Regions from separate parts of the Paenibacillus sp. FSL F4-0122 genome, predicted to be linked through region 4. Evidence: predicted binding sites of a transcription regulator. Region 4 holds the regulator's gene; each other region holds the start of a gene.
What was found. The regulator Rex, encoded in region 4, represses fermentation and respiration genes when NADH is low (regulators of the CRP and FNR family bind a similar motif). The targets are predictions, from matches to a motif close to TTGTGAAATATTTCACAA.
Positions count from the first base shown of each region.

Region 1 (4,701 bases), 310 kb from region 4:
TTTCAACCAATTCTACTGCGATGCTGTCTACAGCATCGTCATTGTTACCGTAGCAAGGGAATTCGCCTTCGGTTTCGAAGTCGATCGCAATACCTTGTTCGTTACGAATAGGTTTTACTTTGGCGTATTTAATTGCGCTTAGTGAGTCAGCTGCAACGGACAGCCCAGCAATACCACAAGCCATCGTACGCAGAATGTCACGGTCATGCAGCGCCATTTCGATACGTTCGTAAGAATATTTGTCATGCATATAGTGAATGATGTTCAAAGTGTTAACATAAGTTTTAGCCAACCACTCCATCATCGGTTTGAAACGTTTCATTACTTCGTCATAATCCAGATATTCAGAAGTGATCGCTGGGAATTCCGGTCCAACTTGTGCTCCGGATTTTTCGTCTATACCACCATTGATAGCATACAGCAATGCTTTTGCCAGGTTGGCACGAGCGCCGAAGAACTGCATTTGTTTACCGATACGCATTGGAGATACGCAGCAAGCAATCGCATAATCTTCACCCCAGTATGGACGCATTACATCGTCATTTTCATACTGAATTGCACTAGTTTCAATGGAAACCTTAGCACAATATTTTTTGAAGGCTTCAGGCAATTTTTCGGACCACAGTACAGTTAAGTTTGGTTCCGGAGCTGGACCCAAGTTGTACAGGGTGTTCAAGAAACGGAAGCTGTTCTTGGTAACACGAGTTGTTCCGTCTTCAGCCATACCACCGATGGATTCAGTTACCCATGTTGGGTCACCGGAGAACAGATCATTATAGTCAGGTGTACGCAAGAATTTCACGATACGCAGTTTCATTACGAAATGATCGACGATTTCTTGTACTTGTTCTTCAGTCAAAGTACCTTCAGCAATATCGCGTTCTGCATAGATGTCCAAGAAAGAGGACACACGGCCTAGGGACATCGCTGCACCATTTTGCTCTTTAACTGCTGCAAGATACCCGAAGTATACCCATTGAGTAGCTTCTTTGAAGTTGGTCGCTGGTCTGGAAATATCCATACCATGAGCGGCTGCCATTTCTTTCAATTCGCCAAGTGCACGAATTTGCTCGGACAGCTCTTCACGCAAACGAATAATATCTTCAGTCATGGAATCAACTTCAAGCTCAGTTTGTTGTTGTTTTTTGTCTTTAATGAGGAAATCAATACCGTACAGAGCAATGCGGCGGTAGTCGCCGATGATGCGTCCGCGGCCGTAAGCATCAGGAAGACCTGTAATTACGCCGGATTTACGCACAGCTCTCATGTCTGGTGTATATGCATCAAATACGCCTTGGTTATGCGTTTTGCGAATGTTCGTAAACATGTCAACGATGTTTTGTGGAAGCTCGAAGCCGTAAGCCTTCGTAGCATCAACCATCATCTTGATCCCGCCAAATGGCTGGATGGAACGTTTGAAAGGAGCGTCAGTCTGTACGCCTACAATTTGTTCCTTGTCTTTGTCAATGTAGCCTGGAGCATGTGAAGTGATTGTGGAGACAGTATCTAGGGAAACATCCCATACGCCGCCTCTTTCTCTTTCTTCCTTGCTCAATTGGGAAATAATCTTCCATAGTTCAGTTGTGTTACTAGTAGGTCCTACGAGGAATTCTTCGTTTCCTTCATAAGGCTTAATGTTACTTGCGATAAAGTTGTTAACGTCAACTTTTCTGGACCATTTACCTTTTGTAAAACTTCTCCAACCGGATTTCACTTCTTGTACATCTTTTTCAATCACCGACATGCTAAATCCCTCCATCTATATTTATAATATTTGTAGAGATCGCGGGCTTGAAGGTTGATCCCGTGTCTCGTGATCCCAAGAAAGATATGGTTGTTCGAAAATTCACAATCATTGTTCCATGTATGGGACCGTTGTTTATATAAACATTTTAGTTTATTTTCTATAAATAGACTGTGACAAATATCACCTTTCCGGTGATATTTGTCACTTATATCTAGTCCACAACCATCCTATTATCTACTTAACCAAATATTAATTATCAAATCTTCCGTAGAAAGCATTACGGTACACATCTGCAAGTTCAGATACCAGTGGCAGCTTAGGATTGGCAGTTGTACATTGATCTTCAAATGCACGGTCAGCCAAGTAATCTACACGGGATTCAAAATCCTTAGGATCAAAGCCCAGTTGTTGGAAGGATTCTTCGATACCCAGTTTTTTGTTCATATCGCGAATAGCATTGATCAGGCTAGTTACACCTTCTTCAGTTGTGCGAGCTGGCAATCCCAGAATACGGGCGATTTCTGCATAACGCTCGTCAGCTACGAAGTGTGAATATTTAGGGAACGAAGCGAACTTCGTAGGTTTCTTAGCATTGTAACGAATAACGTGTGGCATAAGGATCGCATTAGTACGACCGTGAGCAGTGTGATATTGACCGCCCCATTTATGCGCCAAACTGTGGTTAATACCCAGGAAAGCATTAGCAAAGGCCATACCAGCAAGTGTTGATGCGTTATGCATTTTCTCACGGGCAACTCTGTCGCCTTCAAGCGCCGATTTTTCAAGGTATTGGAATACCAATTGGATTGCTTTAATTGCCAGACCATCAGTGTAGTCACTCGCCATAACAGATACATAAGCTTCGATGGCATGTGTCAATACGTCCATACCTGTATCAGCTACAGCAGTTTTTGGCAAGCTATATACGAACTCTGGATCAATGATAGCTACGTCTGGAGTTAGCTCGTAGTCAGCCAAAGGATATTTAGTGTGTTGTTCAGTTGTTTTATCGGTAATAACTGCGAAAGATGTTACTTCCGAACCCGTACCCGAAGTAGTTGGAATCGCTACAAACTTAGCTTTGTTTCCAAGTTTAGGAAATTTGTAAACCCGTTTACGGATATCCATGAATTTTTGTTTCAGACCGTTAAAGTCTGCGTCTGGATGTTCATAGAATAACCACATTCCTTTTGCAGCATCCATTGGGGAACCACCACCAAGTGCGATGATGCAGTCCGGTTGGAATCTGTTCATCATTGCTGTACCTTTTTCAACTGTAGTTGTCGATGGATCTGGTTCAACTTCCGAGAACACTTCTATCGCTACAGGAGTTTGGCGTTGACGCAGGTAATGTTCAACTCTCTCAACATATCCGAGCTTAACCATCATTGGGTCAGTGATAATTGCGACACGTGTGATATCAGGCATTTTGGTCAGGTACTGAGTAGCGCCTTTTTCGAAATATATCTTGTCAGGTACTTTAAACCATTGCATATTCACGGTACGACGATTCACCCTTTTCACGTTGATCAAATTAATTGCTGTAACGTTTTGCGACACGGAGTTACGACCATAAGATCCGCAGCCCAGCGTCAACGAAGGGATGTTAGTGTTATAGATATCGCCGATCGCACCATGAGTGGAAGGCGAGTTAACGAGAATACGTCCTGTTTGCAGACGGTTGGAGAACTTCATGATTACTTCTTCGTTGTTGGAGTGGATAGCCGAACTATGGCCCATACCACCAAATTCAACAACTTGTGCTGCGCGTTCGATACCTTGATCTGCGTTTTTAACTTTGTAGCAAGCAAGCACAGGACTCAATTTTTCAGCGGACAATGGATATTTAGTGCCTACACCTTCAAGTTCTGCTACCAGAATCTTAGTGCCGGCAGGAACTTGAATGCCGCACATTTCAGCAATTTTCACTGCGGATTGTCCAACGATTGCTGGGTTAACCGCACATTTATCAACGTTCATAGCGCCGCTAGTAAGTTTGGCAGCTTCTTCTTTGTTAACAAAGTAGCAGCCATTAGCGATCATTTTCTTTTTCACTTGATCAAAGATTGGTTCTTCGATAATAACAGCTTGCTCGGAAGCACAGATCATACCATTATCAAATGTTTTGGAAAGAATGATGTCCGTTACGGCTTGATCGATATCCGCGCTCTTTTCGATGAATGCAGGTACGTTACCAGGACCTACGCCAAGAGCTGGTTTACCACAGCTATAAGCTGCTTTTACCATTGCTGAACCGCCTGTTGCGAGAATAAGTGCAACGTCAGGGTTGTTCATCAAAGCGTTTGTTTTGTCCATTGTTGGCATTTCAATCCATTGGATACAATTCTCAGGTGCGCCAGCTTTTACAGCCGCATCATGAAGAATTCTAGCAGCAGCTGCACTACACTCTTGCGCAGATGGGTGGAAACCGAATATAATAGGGTTCCGTGTCTTAATCGAAATCAACGCTTTAAACATCGTGGTGGATGTAGGGTTGGTTACCGGTGTGATACCCATTACAATTCCGACGGGCTCAGCAATTTTTTGGAAGCTTTCATAAGCATTGTCTTCAATAACGCCTACTGTTTTATCGTATTTAATTCCGTGCCAGATATATTCTGTCGAGAAGATGTTTTTAGTAATTTTGTCTTCGTAAACCCCGCGGCCAGTTTCTTCTACAGCCAATTTAGCGAGGTACATATGTTTGTCGAGTCCAGCCAACGCCATTGCATGAACGATTGTGTCAACTTGCTCTTGATCCAGCGCCATGAATGCCTCATGTGCTTTTTTCGCTTTATCCACTAAAGTCTGAATATACTCTTCAGCGGTAGTTTGTTTAACTTGGGCGGCGACTTCGTTCTTAACTGCCATCTCCCTCGTCCTCCTGTCAATTTTTAGGTTGTTTTTCTCTACACATTTATCTTATCACATCATTTCCACCTTGTATAGTGAAA
Region 1 covers NZ_JBBODI010000001.1:4,440,204-4,444,904, reverse strand. The annotation lists gene pflB (formate C-acetyltransferase) at 1-1,744, opposite strand, end outside; gene adhE (bifunctional acetaldehyde-CoA/alcohol dehydrogenase) at 1,997-4,618, opposite strand.
Region 1: the regulator Rex is predicted to act here: its motif matches at 1,835-1,852, upstream of pflB (formate C-acetyltransferase).

Region 2 (4,701 bases), 3.2 Mb from region 4:
AATAGATAAATACTTAGTAGCTATAACAATAAAGTTCGATTTACTTAATGATGTCTGAGCTGACAAAAGCTCCTTTGCAAGTTCTGATATTTTTCTGCTTCTTGCAATGACTATTAGCCGATCCTCCGGGATGATCCCCTTACTATCTTTTCTAACCGCTTCAATTTCTTCATGGTTGATAGGAATTTGAAGATCTGAACCGAGCATAGCATCTATGGCGTGCTGCAGAGGGACGAGAATAGCCCTCCTATCCATAACCGAACGGATGCTTTTTGTACTCTAAGGGGCTTGAGCCGACTCTATTTTTAAACACACGACTAAAATAGTACTGGCTCTTATACCCTACCTTCACGGCCAGATCCCCGATTTTGATATTCGGCATTACGTCATCCAGAATCTCCTTCGCCTTCGATATCCGAAGCTCGGTGACATAGTCAAGGAATGAAGCACCGATTTCTTGCTTCATACGCTTGCTAAGATAGGTTTGGTTGATATGAAATAGCGCTGCTACTCGAGTAATAGACAGCTCCGGATCCTGATAATGACTGTCAATATACTCGGTCACTTTTTGGATAAGCACTGTTCCATCCCCTGTATACCCGGGAAGCTCCCGCTCTTTATCCACCCTGCTTTCATGTGAATGCAAAGGATATTTTGCCTGAAGATGCTCATCGATCCGATGAAGCAGCTTGTTCAGATCACTCTTCGGCACAGGTTTCAATACATAATCGAATGCTTGCAGTTGCACGGCTTGACGCGCATATTCAAAGTTATCGTACCCGCTGATGATGACAACCAGAACCGACGGGCAGCGTTCGCGCAATATATTCATCAGATCGAGCCCATTCATATTCGGCATGTTGATGTCCACAAGACATACATGTGGTGGGGCTTCCTCCACCATATTCAATGCTTCGTTTGCACTTTTCGCTTCTCCTGCAACCTCAAAAAGATACGGACTCTCCTCAATGTATTGTCGCAAGCCTTTGCGAATGATCGTTTCATCATCGACGATGACAATCTTCCACATCTTCATTCCACTCCCCGTCCAAAGGTATTCGAATGACCATAACGGTAATGCCATCTTCGCTCTTCACTTCAAGGCCATATGGCACCCCGTAAGCTAGTCGAATGCGATGGTTTACACTGTATAGCCCAAAGCCTGTGGCAGAACGATCATATTTATCATCAATTAGGGCTTGATTTATCTGTTCAAGCTTCTCTTCAGGAATCATAACCCCATTATTTTCAACCTTAATGACCAAATAATCTACCTGTTTATATGCTGTGATCGAAATTTTGCACTTTTGATCCCCAAGTGGCTTAATCCCGTGATAAATCGCATTTTCCACCAACGGCTGCAGCATGAAGCGAACGACTTGGCACTGAGCAAGCTTTTCATCATATCGAAGCTCGTAGTCCAGAATCTCCTCATATCGCACACCTTGAATATGAAGATAACTCTCGACATGGTACAACTCCTGATCAAGAAGAATGTAGGGACTGCCTGTGCCAAGCCCTAATCGGAAATACGCGCTAAGCGCTTCCACCATCTCCACCACATTGTCTGCTCCATGTTCCGTTGCCATCCACTGGATCGTATCCAATGTGTTGTATAAAAAGTGCGGCTTGATCTGCTCATGAATCAGTCTGAGTTCCATCTCCTTTCGGTCCTGCTCCACAGCGTATAATTGAACAAGCATGTCATTGAAGCTTCGTCCAAGATCGCCGATCTCATCCGAGCGCGTAACATCTGCTCGTATGGTTTGGTTGCCGTTCTGCACATTTTCCATTACCTGGCGAAGCGACTGAATTGGACGAATAATGGAAGAAGCAAGCAGCACCAGAAAGACGATAAATGCACTACCGATAAGAACGCCTACCAGCAATGCAGTCCGCTGGGTTTTGATCACCGCTAACGATAGACTTGAATTCGGTACTTTGAGTACTAACTTCCAGCCTTCCACATTTTGAATTGGAGCCTCAAATACACTCATGTTCTTCTTATCTGTTGTATCCTCCGCTCCATCTTCTTCACCCAGCTCTCTGCAATCGACGATAAGCTGGCCTGACTGGTCATATAGCATTACATCTTGAGCAATCTCCTTCATCTTCTTGACGGAGACGGCTGCGGCAATATAAGCTACCTCATCATTCACCGATGGATTCACGCGATAAAGAATGACGACGATTTCGGCTGCATTCGCTTTGGATACGATCGGGTTGCTCACCACATAATTGGAATCTGAATTCAGCAGTTTTCGATAGTAGGGTCGGTTTAGTATCGAAAAAGGCTTGTCTCTTGCTGACCAGGAATTTCCGTGAATATCCACCACGCGTATGGATTCGTACTCTACTTTCTTCTTCGCCTCGAACTTATCGAACTCTTGCAGCAATTCATCTCGTGTCCACTGATGGTCCGAAGCTAGAGAAGCAAGCATGTCTATCTCTCCAATGCGCTGATTAAACCAATAATCAATCTGGTCGCTGCGTGCAGTAACCACTTGCTGCGTTAAGTTCTTATTCAAAGGGACAACCGTATGGTTCATCTCCAAATATATTGTTACAAGCAATGCAACGAACAGCAGCAAGAAGCAGCCTCCTGCGATTAACGTAATTTTTAAGTGAATTGATTTCATTGTAATCATAGCCCTTCACAATATCCGTTTCTTACATGCCCGAAAAAGACAAAAAAACACTAATCTGTGCAAATACATAATGCTGTACTAAATCTATAATAAGTCTTGTGCATATTTTCACATGAAATAACATTCATGTCTAGGCTAGAGATAAAGGATTTGCCTAGCAAATCTTCCTCTCCCTAGTGTATGTAACCAATCCACAACAGAATGAAGGAGATATTATGCGAACTCACACGAAAAAGCTGTTATCTATTCTACTAGTCCTCAGTCTTATGTTCACGCTTGCTGCCTGCGGCGGTAAAGATGCAGCACCCGCTGCAGATGCAAACGGAGTTCAAGTCTTTGAAGGAGTTGGGCAAGGTAAACATGGCGATATCAAAGTACAAGTTTCCTTATTAGATAACAAGATCACTGACATTAAAGTGACAGAGCATAAGGAAAATGAAGTACTTGCAGAACCTGTTTATACGCAGCTCAAGCAAGATGTCATGGCAACTAACAGCGCAAAAGTTGATGCCATTAGCGGATCTACAGTTACAAGCAAAGGATATCTCGAAGCCATTCAAGATGCAATTACGAAGTCTGGACTTACCCTTGTCGCTGGCGCTGCAGTCAGTGGAAGCAAAGACAAAGAAGAAGTCGAGCAAACCTATGATGTTGTCGTCATCGGTGCCGGGGGTGCTGGCTTTAGTGCGGCTATCGAAGCGAAGAGCGCTGGAGCTAATGTAGTTCTGCTCGAGAAAATGCCAGCTGTTGGCGGCAACACATTGATCTCCGGTGGTGAGATGAATGCGCCGGACAACTGGGTTGAACGTGCTCTTGGCATCACAGATGACACGGCTGACTTGTTCTATGATGATACGATGAAAGGCGGAGACAACCTCGGGGATCCAAAGATGGTTCGTATTCTTGCCGACAATGCTCTAGCATCTGCCGAATGGCTGCGCGATGATATCAAGGTAGAGTTCTTACCTGATCATCTGTTCCAATTTGGAGGCCATTCCAGAAAACGTGCGTTGATTCCTGTAGGTCATACAGGTGTTGAATTGATTACTAAGTTAAAAGCCAAAACAGACACTGATCAAATCACGATCAAAACGAATATGAAAGCCGAAACCTTGCTGAAGGACGAAAGCGGCAAAGTAACAGGTGTAACTGCGACTTCGGGTACTGGCGACAAGATCACATTCCATGCGAACAAAGGCGTCATCATCGCTACCGGTGGTTTTGGATCCAATGTAGAGATGCGTAAGAAGTATAACCCTACAATGGATGAAAAATATATGACTACCGATACACCAGGATCTACAGGTGACGGTATCGTTATGGCAGAAACGATTGGCGCCAAACTAACAAACATGGAGAGTATTCAAACGTATCCAATCTGTAATCCTGAGACAGGTGTTATTTCCCTGGTTGCAGATTCCCGCTTCGATGGTGCGATCCTGATTAACCAAGAAGGCAAGCGCTTCGTTGAGGAATTAGAACGTCGTGACGTTATTTCTAAAGCAATTCTTGCCCAAACGGGCGGATATACGTATCAATTATGGAATCAAGGCATTGAGGATATCGGTAAAACGATAGAAGTTCATCAAGACGAATACGATCAACTCGTTAAACAAGGCTTGCTCTTTAAAGCCGATACGATTGAAGAGGCAGCTGATTTCTTCAAAATTGACGTGAACACTTTGAAAGAAACGATTAATAAAGTAAATGATTATGCGAAAACAGGTAAAGACCTTGATTTCAAACATCGCGGTGGATTGAAATCTCTTGAAAAAGGCCCTTACTACATCGAAAAAGCTGTACCCTCCGTTCACCATACAATGGGCGGCTTGGTGATCGACGAGAAGACTCGCGTATTGAATGAAAAAGGCGAGGTCATCACTGGGCTGTTCGCTGCAGGTGAAGTAACAGGGGTCATTCATGGTGCAAACCGTCTTGGCGGTAATGCCATCGCTGATATCTTCACATTCGGCCGGATTGCAGGCAAACAAGTTGTAGCAGAGTAATCTTATTTTTTGTGTAACTGCTCTATTAATAAGTTAGCCTTAAAAAC
Region 2 covers NZ_JBBODI010000001.1:1,519,327-1,524,027, forward strand. The annotation lists partial or broken gene MHH49_RS06400 (SF0329 family protein) at 1-192, opposite strand, end outside; gene MHH49_RS06405 (response regulator transcription factor) at 248-1,030, opposite strand; gene MHH49_RS06410 (histidine kinase) at 1,005-2,591, opposite strand; gene MHH49_RS06415 (flavocytochrome c) at 2,864-4,654, shown strand.
Region 2: the regulator Rex is predicted to act here: its motif matches at 2,745-2,762, upstream of MHH49_RS06415 (flavocytochrome c).

Region 3 (4,701 bases), 1.0 Mb from region 4:
AGTTGCGCATATTTTTCTTCGGATTTGTTCTTCGTTTTCAGCCCTACCAAAATCATGAACAGCGGGATGAACGGAGCAGTAAACAATAGAATGAACCCCGTGTTGGCATGTTGGATAAATGTAACGACCAAAATCAGAACCGGGATGATAGCAGCTTCCATCATACGCGGCATGTATTGACTGAAATAACTATCAGCCTCATCCACAGCATCCAGAGCAATACTGACCTTCCCTCCCGTCTGTCCACTAAGGGTTGAAGGCATGGAAGCATGGGTCAAGTTTTGCAGCACGGCTGCGCGCATATTTGTCTTGGCAGCAGCTGCCATATGCAAGCCAACAATACCGTTTCCATAAGACAATAGTGTGCGTACAGCCATAATAGCCAGAAGTATACCGAGCAACAGGATAACCGATGAAAATGAAGCTCTCTCCACAAAAATCCGTTGGACTGCTTCAGCAAGCAGTCCAGCCTGACTCACAATAGCTATACCAAGCCCGAGCGAAATGATTGCGAGGAGAGCCATGTTTTTCCTTTGTGAAGACATTTGTTGAGAAATCAAACTGGATTTCCTCTTCACAGATCACACCTCCTTTATATATAGGCTTGTAGGGAAACCTCAAACATGCCGTAATGGATTAATCAGCTTTATTTTTTCCCTTTTACATAATCCGCATCAAACAGGAAGAGTCTGAAGACCAGAATAAGGGATGGGATCAACAGGCATAGACCGCCGATAAACACAATAACTAATGCTAAGCCCATTGCCGGTGAAGTTGCACTGCTCTGAATCGTGATATACGGATCAAGAATATAAGGGTATTGCCCAATTCCATAAGCGAAAAAGGCACAGAAAAATTGCAACATGACGCATATAAAAGCTAATCCGTAACGGCGTCCGTTATATAATAGCCACATCGCGATCATGAAGAAAGCAACGGAAAGTGCCAGCAACCACCATAAATCCATCATATTTTGAAAATGCCGCTCATTGTGTTGACCCAAATAGATAAATGCTGTAAGTGCGAGGATTATCGTCGGTGTGCTCCAAAACAGGGCGTAGTTGCGCATCAGCTTCAACGCGGAATGATCCTCTGCCCGAGAAGCGTAAAATGTCAGAAATGAGCCGCTAATGAACAAAACGGACACAATTGCCAGTCCAACGATACTCCACGATAACGGATTGGTAAACAGCGCCCAGTAATCCAGAGAAACCGTCTCCCCCTGCTTCACGATAAAGCCGCCTTCAGACAAAGTTAGCGCCACTGACAACGATGCTGGAATAAGCAAACCTGTAGCTCCGTACAAAAAAAGATATACTATGTTTTTCTTGGAACCGTAATTTTCAAAAGCATAGAATGAACCGCGAATCGCAAGAAGAATCACTGCAATGCTTCCCGGAACAAGTAACGCGGAGCCATAATAATAGGCTGTGTCCGGAAAAAAACCGACGATGCCAATGTAGAAAAAGATAAAAAATACATTTGTAATTTCCCAAACGGGTGATAAATAACGCGAAATCAGACGATTAATGAGATGATCCTGCTTCGTTAAACGGGCATAAAAGGCGAAGAAGCCCGCTCCGAAATCAATGGAAGCTATAATTAAATAGCCGTACAAAAACAGCCAGAGCACCGAGATGCCAATCAATTCGTAACTCATCATTCAGTGCCCCCCTTTTCCGTAGATTGATTAGGATGATCCTTCATCCATTTCTCCATCTCAGCTTCTGCCGGATTATTGTTGAACAAGCGTCTTAGCACGATTACACACATACTGCCGAGAACGATGTACAAGAGCAATAAGGTGAAGAATATAATTCTTACATTCGGTGAAGACGTGGCCGCCTCCTCAACACGCATATATCCACGGATAATCCACGGCTGTCGGCCAACCTCTGCATAAAACCAGCCCAGCTCAACAGCCAGAAAAGCGAGGGGTGCGCTCAGTGCGATGATGCGAAGCATCCACTTGTTAAGCTCATTACGCTTTTTCCAGAACACAAACAGAAAATATAGGAACGAAATCGCGAGCAGAGTAAATCCGATTCCGACCATTAAATCAAACAGATAATGAACGAGAAGTGGTGGCCATTCTTCCTTGGGGAATTCCTCGAGCCCCGTCACCTCTGCATTAAAGTCTCCAAAGGCCAGGAAGCTGAGCAGCTTCGGAAGATGAAGAGCCCCTAGAACTTCATGCTCTGCATTCAGCCATCCCAATAGAACCAAATCCACACTGCTACTCGTCTCAAAATGCCACTCTGCCGCTGCAAGCTTCTCTGGTTGATGCTCGGCCAAAAACTTGGCGGACACATCACCGGCTAACGTGTTCAGCAAACCGAATAGTAAAACGACCGCCATCATGAGATTTAAAGATTTTTTGTGGTATGCGGACACACCTTTTCTCAGCATCGCGAAGGCTGCAATCCCGGCTAACAAGGCAGCTCCTGTCAAATAGGCCGAGCTTAATACATGGAACACTTTGGAGAACGTCGCCGTATTCAGCATCGCTTGCACCGGGTTAATCGCTGTGAATTGGCCTGCTTCCATGACAAAGCCTTCAGGCTGGTTCATGAATCCGTTCACCGTCGTAATAAAAACGGCAGACATGCCTGCCCCGGCGACAATCGGTATCGTCAGCAGCCAATGGGTATATGGATTTTTGAACCGATCCCACGTATACAAATAAATGCCCAGGAAGATAGCCTCGAAAAAGAACGCGAACACCTCCATGAATAACGGAAGTGCAATGACATTCCCAGCCAGTTTCATAAAATTCGGCCATACCAGGGCCAGCTGTAGTGAAATCGCTGTACCGGTCACAACACCAACCGCCACAGAAATGACAAATCCTCGAGACCACCTCTTTGCCATAAGTGTATAATGGGGGTCTTTCTTCCGGATCCCGATGAACTCTGCTATAGCGATCATTAGCGGTATACCGACGCCAATCGTCGCAAAAATAACGTGGAACCCGAGAGTCAAGCCTGTCACTAGCCTGCTCCATAGCACCGTATCAATTGCCATTCTTTACTGCTCCCTTCAAAACTCTGTTCATTTTTCGTCTTAAGTTGATACTTATGATTAGGCCCGCTAACTGTAGGCTGCATTCAATATCAGGTTTAGCAAGGCTCAGCGACATCGTTTCCTGTTCGTTTTAGTATGACATTCCTCGTTCTTTGCTATGTAAAAAGAGAAAAATTTCACAAAGCAAGAGTTGGCGAACCTGATTTACCTGTTACTGAGCAGTCAAATTAATAACGTGGCCTAATAATTAAAGTTATCTTATCTTAAATTTTAAGTATTTCAATCATCGACATCTCTTAATCCCTAAACGTTCAAGAAAGGGACAAATCTTTCTAACAACTCAGTGAATAACACAAAAAGCACCCGAAGGAGCTATTGATTGATTAGCGTATATGTGATGTCACAAGTTTCCTCCTACTTCGATGCTAACAAAAAAACGAAATTTTCTCATTTTAAGCCGTAATATACCCCCTTTTTGCAACAAAAAAACACTGACTTAAATCATCAGTGTTTTTTGAATTCAAGCTAATGTCATCTTCGTCATGACAAATCTTGAACTGCCACTATCATTTAGTACGACCGTAGAAAAAAGAATACCCATCTGACTTCCCGAGTTTAGTCGTCTCCGTTCCGTCCACTAGCTTGACCGCTTTCAGCAACGATACAATTTGCGTATGCATTAGCTTTGCATCAAATTTGTCCATCTCTCTGTTGTCACTATCCACGAGCAGATAGTCGGGCATTGGAATGAATCCAATCACCGGTATCCCTGCTTCAAATAAGGGCTGACTCTCTCCAAACTCAAACTTGTTATGTCCACGCAATAATACAGTACGTGTGCTATCTGTCTTTTCAATAGCCTTCAGCCAAATGGCTGCCATCATTTCATTGCCTGCATACGTATATTCTGTACTTATTTGTCCAGTTGGACCATAATGACCCGTATCATCGTCCTTCCACTCCATGCTGCCTAAATGCTCAACCGTAATTCCAGCTACAGCTTTTAAATGACCATTCTTGCCATCCCACAGCTCTCGATGCCCCTCCATCCAGGTGGAAGTTGCCTGAGAGGACCCTTTGAACTCCGGTAATCTAAAATGTCCTGTCACAAAAGCGAAAATCATCGTACGTTCCGGCTGCTCCTGCTGTAAGTAACGAATCATAGACAGCATGCCCACAGCGCCATTCTCCTCCACTACATTTATCCCATCCGTATGGGTATTTACGATAATCGCTTCGTCTTTATTCTTACCGTCAATTTTCACATAAAAGGATTCTGTTGGGGCATCTTTTTGAATTTCCGCTTCTAAAATAACCGTACCTTCTTTATGCTCCTGAGCTGCGCTGATCACCTTTTTCCCTTCCGTTTCATTAACCCAGATTGCAGGGATTCCTGCATAATCGGTGGTAAAAGGCACATATTGCTCTTCAACCTTATCGTCAGATACCCCTTTCCAGACTAAAACAACAGCTTTTACGCCCATTTCCGTCGCTTGCTCCAATTTAGCTTCTTTTAAAGCTGTAGTGAGGACCAGATCGCCTTCATTTGGGGCAATTTGGTTGTCCATTGGAGATGAAGCCCGCATATTCATAACGATCCCACTTGGAAAATTTCTAAAATTCTCAATTTCAATGACAGCAATTTTTCCACTGGCCTGGCCATATTCACCACGCTTC
Region 3 covers NZ_JBBODI010000001.1:5,777,896-5,782,596, forward strand. The annotation lists gene cydD (thiol reductant ABC exporter subunit CydD) at 1-578, opposite strand, end outside; gene MHH49_RS25265 (cytochrome d ubiquinol oxidase subunit II) at 647-1,663, opposite strand; gene MHH49_RS25270 (cytochrome ubiquinol oxidase subunit I) at 1,660-3,024, opposite strand; gene MHH49_RS25275 (hypothetical protein) at 3,591-4,701, opposite strand, start outside.
Region 3: the regulator Rex is predicted to act here: its motif matches at 3,189-3,206, upstream of MHH49_RS25270 (cytochrome ubiquinol oxidase subunit I).

Region 4 (4,701 bases):
TTAAAGCTGGGCACCAGCTGCTTCCAGCTTACGAGCATCTTGTAATTGATGAAGCACATCATTTAGAAGATGTGGCTGGTAAACATCTTGGCATGCATATGAAGCATTTCACTGTGGCACACACGTTATCGCGACTGTATAAAGATAGCCGAAACGGACAGCTTCCTGCTCTGCGCCAGATCTTACAGTCGTCAGGCAGTGAAGAGGCTTCAGAATGGAGCGGAGTCATCGATCGGATCTACCCGGATCTGCTTACTGTCAAAGAAACCTGGGATGCACTCAGCGACAAGCTGTTCAGCCTTTTGCCGGAACGCAGTGATGCGGCAGCAGGGGAAGCGGGACAACTGGTTATGCGTTTGCTTCCCGCCCGTAAGCCGAAGGATTGGGATGAATTAGTTGCGCTTGAGAACACTATGAATCTGACGTTAAGCGACATCATCCGTAAGGGTGATAAAATGCTTAATGAGATGCGTGACCAGGAAAGCCAATCCTCAGCAGACAGTCTTGTTACTGATATTAGCGGTTTATTTAAGGATTTGGCTTCCATACGTGAGCAAGTAAGATTCTTTATGGGGCTGAATGACGATAATGTAGTATATTGGCTGGAGGCAAATGGAAATTACCGCAGCAAATCACTGCAGATGTATGCCGTCCCTGTGGATGTTAGCAGCCAGCTTAAAGAGTTGTTCTTCGATAAGAAAAAAAGCATCGTGCTTACCTCGGCGACGCTGTCTGTAGATAAATCTTTTCAGTTTATGATTGATAATCTCGGACTTAACGAAGCTGCGGAAGAGGGACGTCTAATGACCTCACTCCTTCCATCTCCCTTTAAGTATCGCGAGCAGGCGCTGCTAGTTATACCGCGTGATTTTCCTAGTGTGAAGGGCAGTGTGGGCGATGCTCGATTTGTCGATACACTCGTACAGTCGTTAGCAGAAGCTGCCAAAACAACACGTGGGCGGATGCTGGTTCTGTTTACTTCTTATAAAATGCTGCGTCAGGTATATGATCCGCTTAAAGAGGCTTTGGCCTCACAAGAGATTACGGTGCTTGGTCAAGGCGTGGAAGGTGGCAGCCGGAGCAAGCTGATCCGCCGCTTTCAGGACAGTGCAGCATCCGTTCTGCTGGGGACGAGCAGCTTCTGGGAAGGTGTAGATATTCCAGGTGAAGCACTGACTTGCCTGGCCATCGTGAGACTTCCGTTTCAACCACCGAATCACCCGTTGGCGGAAGCGAAGTCGGAGTTATTGCAGGCCCAGAAGAAGAATCCGTTCATGAAATTATCTGTTCCTCAAGCGGTTATTCGTTTTAAGCAGGGATTCGGAAGACTGGTTCGCACGGCGCAGGATCGCGGAATAGTTATTGTTTATGATACAAGGGTTATTGAATCTCATTACGGGAAGTATTTCCTTTATTCATTGCCTGGTCCCAAAATGGAGCATATGCTGACTGATCAAATGGTCCCCCGCATAGCGGAATGGCTAGAGGATGGCGGCGCTTCTTAAAATGCTCGTCTTCAGTTTAGCTCCTCCTTATCCTTAAGGGCGGTAAGTTACAGTACCGCCCTTAATAAGGAGAGGTATACGTTTGAATATGGATTTTCACAAGAACATTACTATTTTTAGGAGGAAAAATATGAAATCGGATAAAATATCAGAAGCCGTTGTTCGCAGACTACCTGTGTATTTGCGTTTTTTGAATGATCTCCAGAATCGCGAAATATTAACAGTTTCCTCTCAGGAACTTGGACAAAAGCTTGATCTTAATCCCGCACAGATTCGTAAGGATTTAGCGTATTTTGGTGACTTCGGCAGAAAAGGTATCGGCTATGATGTAACGTATCTTATTGAGAAAATCCGTCATATTCTGAAGCTGGATCAACAGCTTAATGTAGCTTTAGTAGGGGCAGGTAATCTCGGACATGCCTTGTCTAATTACAATGCATATCTTAAAGATACAATGAAAATCACGGCTATATTTGATTCGTACGCTCCTAAGGTTGGACGTAAGATCAACTCCCTTACTGTGCAACCAATGGATGAACTAGGCAGCACGATTCGTGAGCAAGGTATTCGCATTGCCATTATTACCGTACCTGATTCAGAAGCTCAAAATGTAGCAGATATTCTCATTTCTTCTGGGATTGAAGCGATTTTGAACTTTGCCCCTGTGATTCTGAAGACACCACCGAATATCCGGGTGCATGCAGCTGATTTTACAACTGATCTGCAAAGTCTTGCTTATTACTTGCGGGATGGAAAGGAAGAAAGCGAACATGAACAGCAATAAAACGATAATTAAGGGCGGGTATTTTCTGACTCCGGGAACGGATGAGCCGGTTCTGAGTGGATATATGACTATTGAAGATGATTTAATCACTTACATAGGAAAAGAAGAGCCTCAGATGGAAGCTGGAGTGCAAGTGGTTGATGGCAGTCGTCTGCTGTTCATGCCTGGACTTGTAAACACACATGGTCATGCGGCGATGTCTTTGCTGCGTGGATATGGAGATGATTTAGCGCTACAAGTGTGGCTTCAGGAGAAAATGTGGCCGATGGAGGAAAAGTTCACCGGTGATGATGTATACTGGGGAACCTCCTTATCTGTATTGGAAATGCTGAAGGGTGGAACTACGACCTTCCTCGATATGTATGATCATATGGACCGAGTAGCTGAGGTAGCTGAGTTATCAGGTATCCGTTCCGTATTGATGCGTGGTGTGATCGGGTTATGTCCAGAGGATGTACAGAATCACAAGCTTGCGGAAGCGATTTCTTTTGCCCGTAACTGGCATGGAAAGGCGGACGGTAGAATTACTACTATGATCTCGCCGCACGCCCCTTATACTTGCCCTCCGGACTTCCTGGTTAAGTTCGTGCAGGCAGCGCATGATCTGGATTTACCGATGCATACGCATATGTCCGAAACGAAACGTGAAGTGGAACAAAATGTGGCGGATTACGGGTTGCGTCCTGTAGCTCACTTAGAGAAGCTTGGAATGTTCACACGTCCCTCGATAGTTGCACATGGTGTTCATTTAAATGATGAAGAGATTGAGATCTTGGCTCGCCATAATGTGGGTGTCTCTCATAATCCGGGCAGTAATTTGAAGCTGGCTAGCGGAGTGGCTCGGGTTACTGATCTTCTAAAAGCTGGTGTGAAGGTGTCTCTTGGCACGGATGGCGCGGCCAGCAACAATAACTTGGATATGTTTGAAGAGATGCGGCTTGCAGCTCTCATTCATAAGGGTGTCAGCGGTGATCCAACGGCTGTTCCAGCTCCAGAAGCTCTACGTATGGCTACAGAATATGGCGCCCAGTCCATCTTTTTAAATAATGTAGGTAGACTTGCTGTTGGGATGAAAGCTGATTTCATTGCAATTGATATAGATCAGCCGCATTTGCTGCCACACACAGATCTGTTGTCTCATGCAGTTTACTCTGCTAGCGCTAAGGATGTTGAGCATGTGTGGGTGAATGGTAAACAGGTCATCAAGCATGGGCAATGCTTAACCCTGGATGAGGAAGCTATCCGGCGTAAAGCGCAAGAAGCCTTCGAAGGTTTATTGAAGCGTTAAGTCTGGATAATAACGAATAAATAATAGGCTGCGACTTTTTGCTTTTAGCAAAAGTTGCGGCCTTTTGTACATTTTAAAGGCTGGGAAAGCTAGAAAATTATGAAATTTTGGATAAACACGCGGGTGTGTTATATAATCAAAAAAGATATATTACTAGAAAGGGAGCTGTACCTTGAAGAAAAGGAAAAAATGGATCCTCCTGGGGTCAGTTCTGATTCTGCTCCTGGGGTTTGGACTTATCCAGTTCTATGCCTATATTATGAAAGATCAATGGAACGAGCAGGATATCGCCAAGGATGTTGCCAAAACCAGAGCGGGTCTAACAGAGGTAACCAAAGCACAAAAATCGGTTTGGGATGAAAATGCAGTGTACTGGGTTTTAACAGGAAAAAATGAAGCCGGGACTGCTCTTATGGTCTGGGTCCGCTTTACGGTAGATGGAAAATTTGCTGAAGGCGACGACGCAGTGTTTGCTGAGGAACTAAGTAAAGGAACCTCAGAAGCCCAAATACGCGGCATTATCAAAGCTGATCTTCCGGACATAACGATTGAACGCTTGCTGCCGGGAGTATATAACGGAGAGTATGCTTGGCAGCTTTTTTATAAACAGAGCGGTCGGTATTATTATCAATTTTATCGGTTTTCGGATGGGTCCCGAATGGGTGAAGGTTACAGTTTACCTAAAAGTTAAGCCGAACATAAGGAAATTAAGGGTGGCAATGTAAACAAGCGAACTTATTATAAGTTCGCTTGTTTACATTTATTTGATGTACAAAAGTGATATACTAAGTGATATACTGAATGGGTGGTTATCACCGAATATTCTCTTAAATTCACATACAAAAATAGGCCGATTGATTAAAAATCAAGGCCGATTTTGTCGAAAACGAGGAATATATTTGGTATTGATGGAAATATTTAAAAAATTAAATTTTAAATATATTCACATTTATTTTGAAATTAGTATATACACCTGTGATATACTACTACTTGTAATTAGAACAGCAATAAGAGACTTCAGTCTCTCTGATGAGCTCTCAAGTAGCTATAAATTATTATACTGAGCTTTATATTTTGTCATCTTTGAGAGGAGGACGTTTCTTGAAATTACGTCTTGTACCTGT
Region 4 covers NZ_JBBODI010000001.1:4,753,691-4,758,391, forward strand. The annotation lists gene dinG (ATP-dependent DNA helicase DinG) at 1-1,505, shown strand, start outside; gene MHH49_RS20655 (redox-sensing transcriptional repressor Rex) at 1,636-2,289, shown strand; gene MHH49_RS20660 (amidohydrolase) at 2,276-3,577, shown strand; gene MHH49_RS20665 (cell wall elongation regulator TseB-like domain-containing protein) at 3,750-4,268, shown strand; gene MHH49_RS20670 (hypothetical protein) at 4,679-4,701, shown strand, end outside.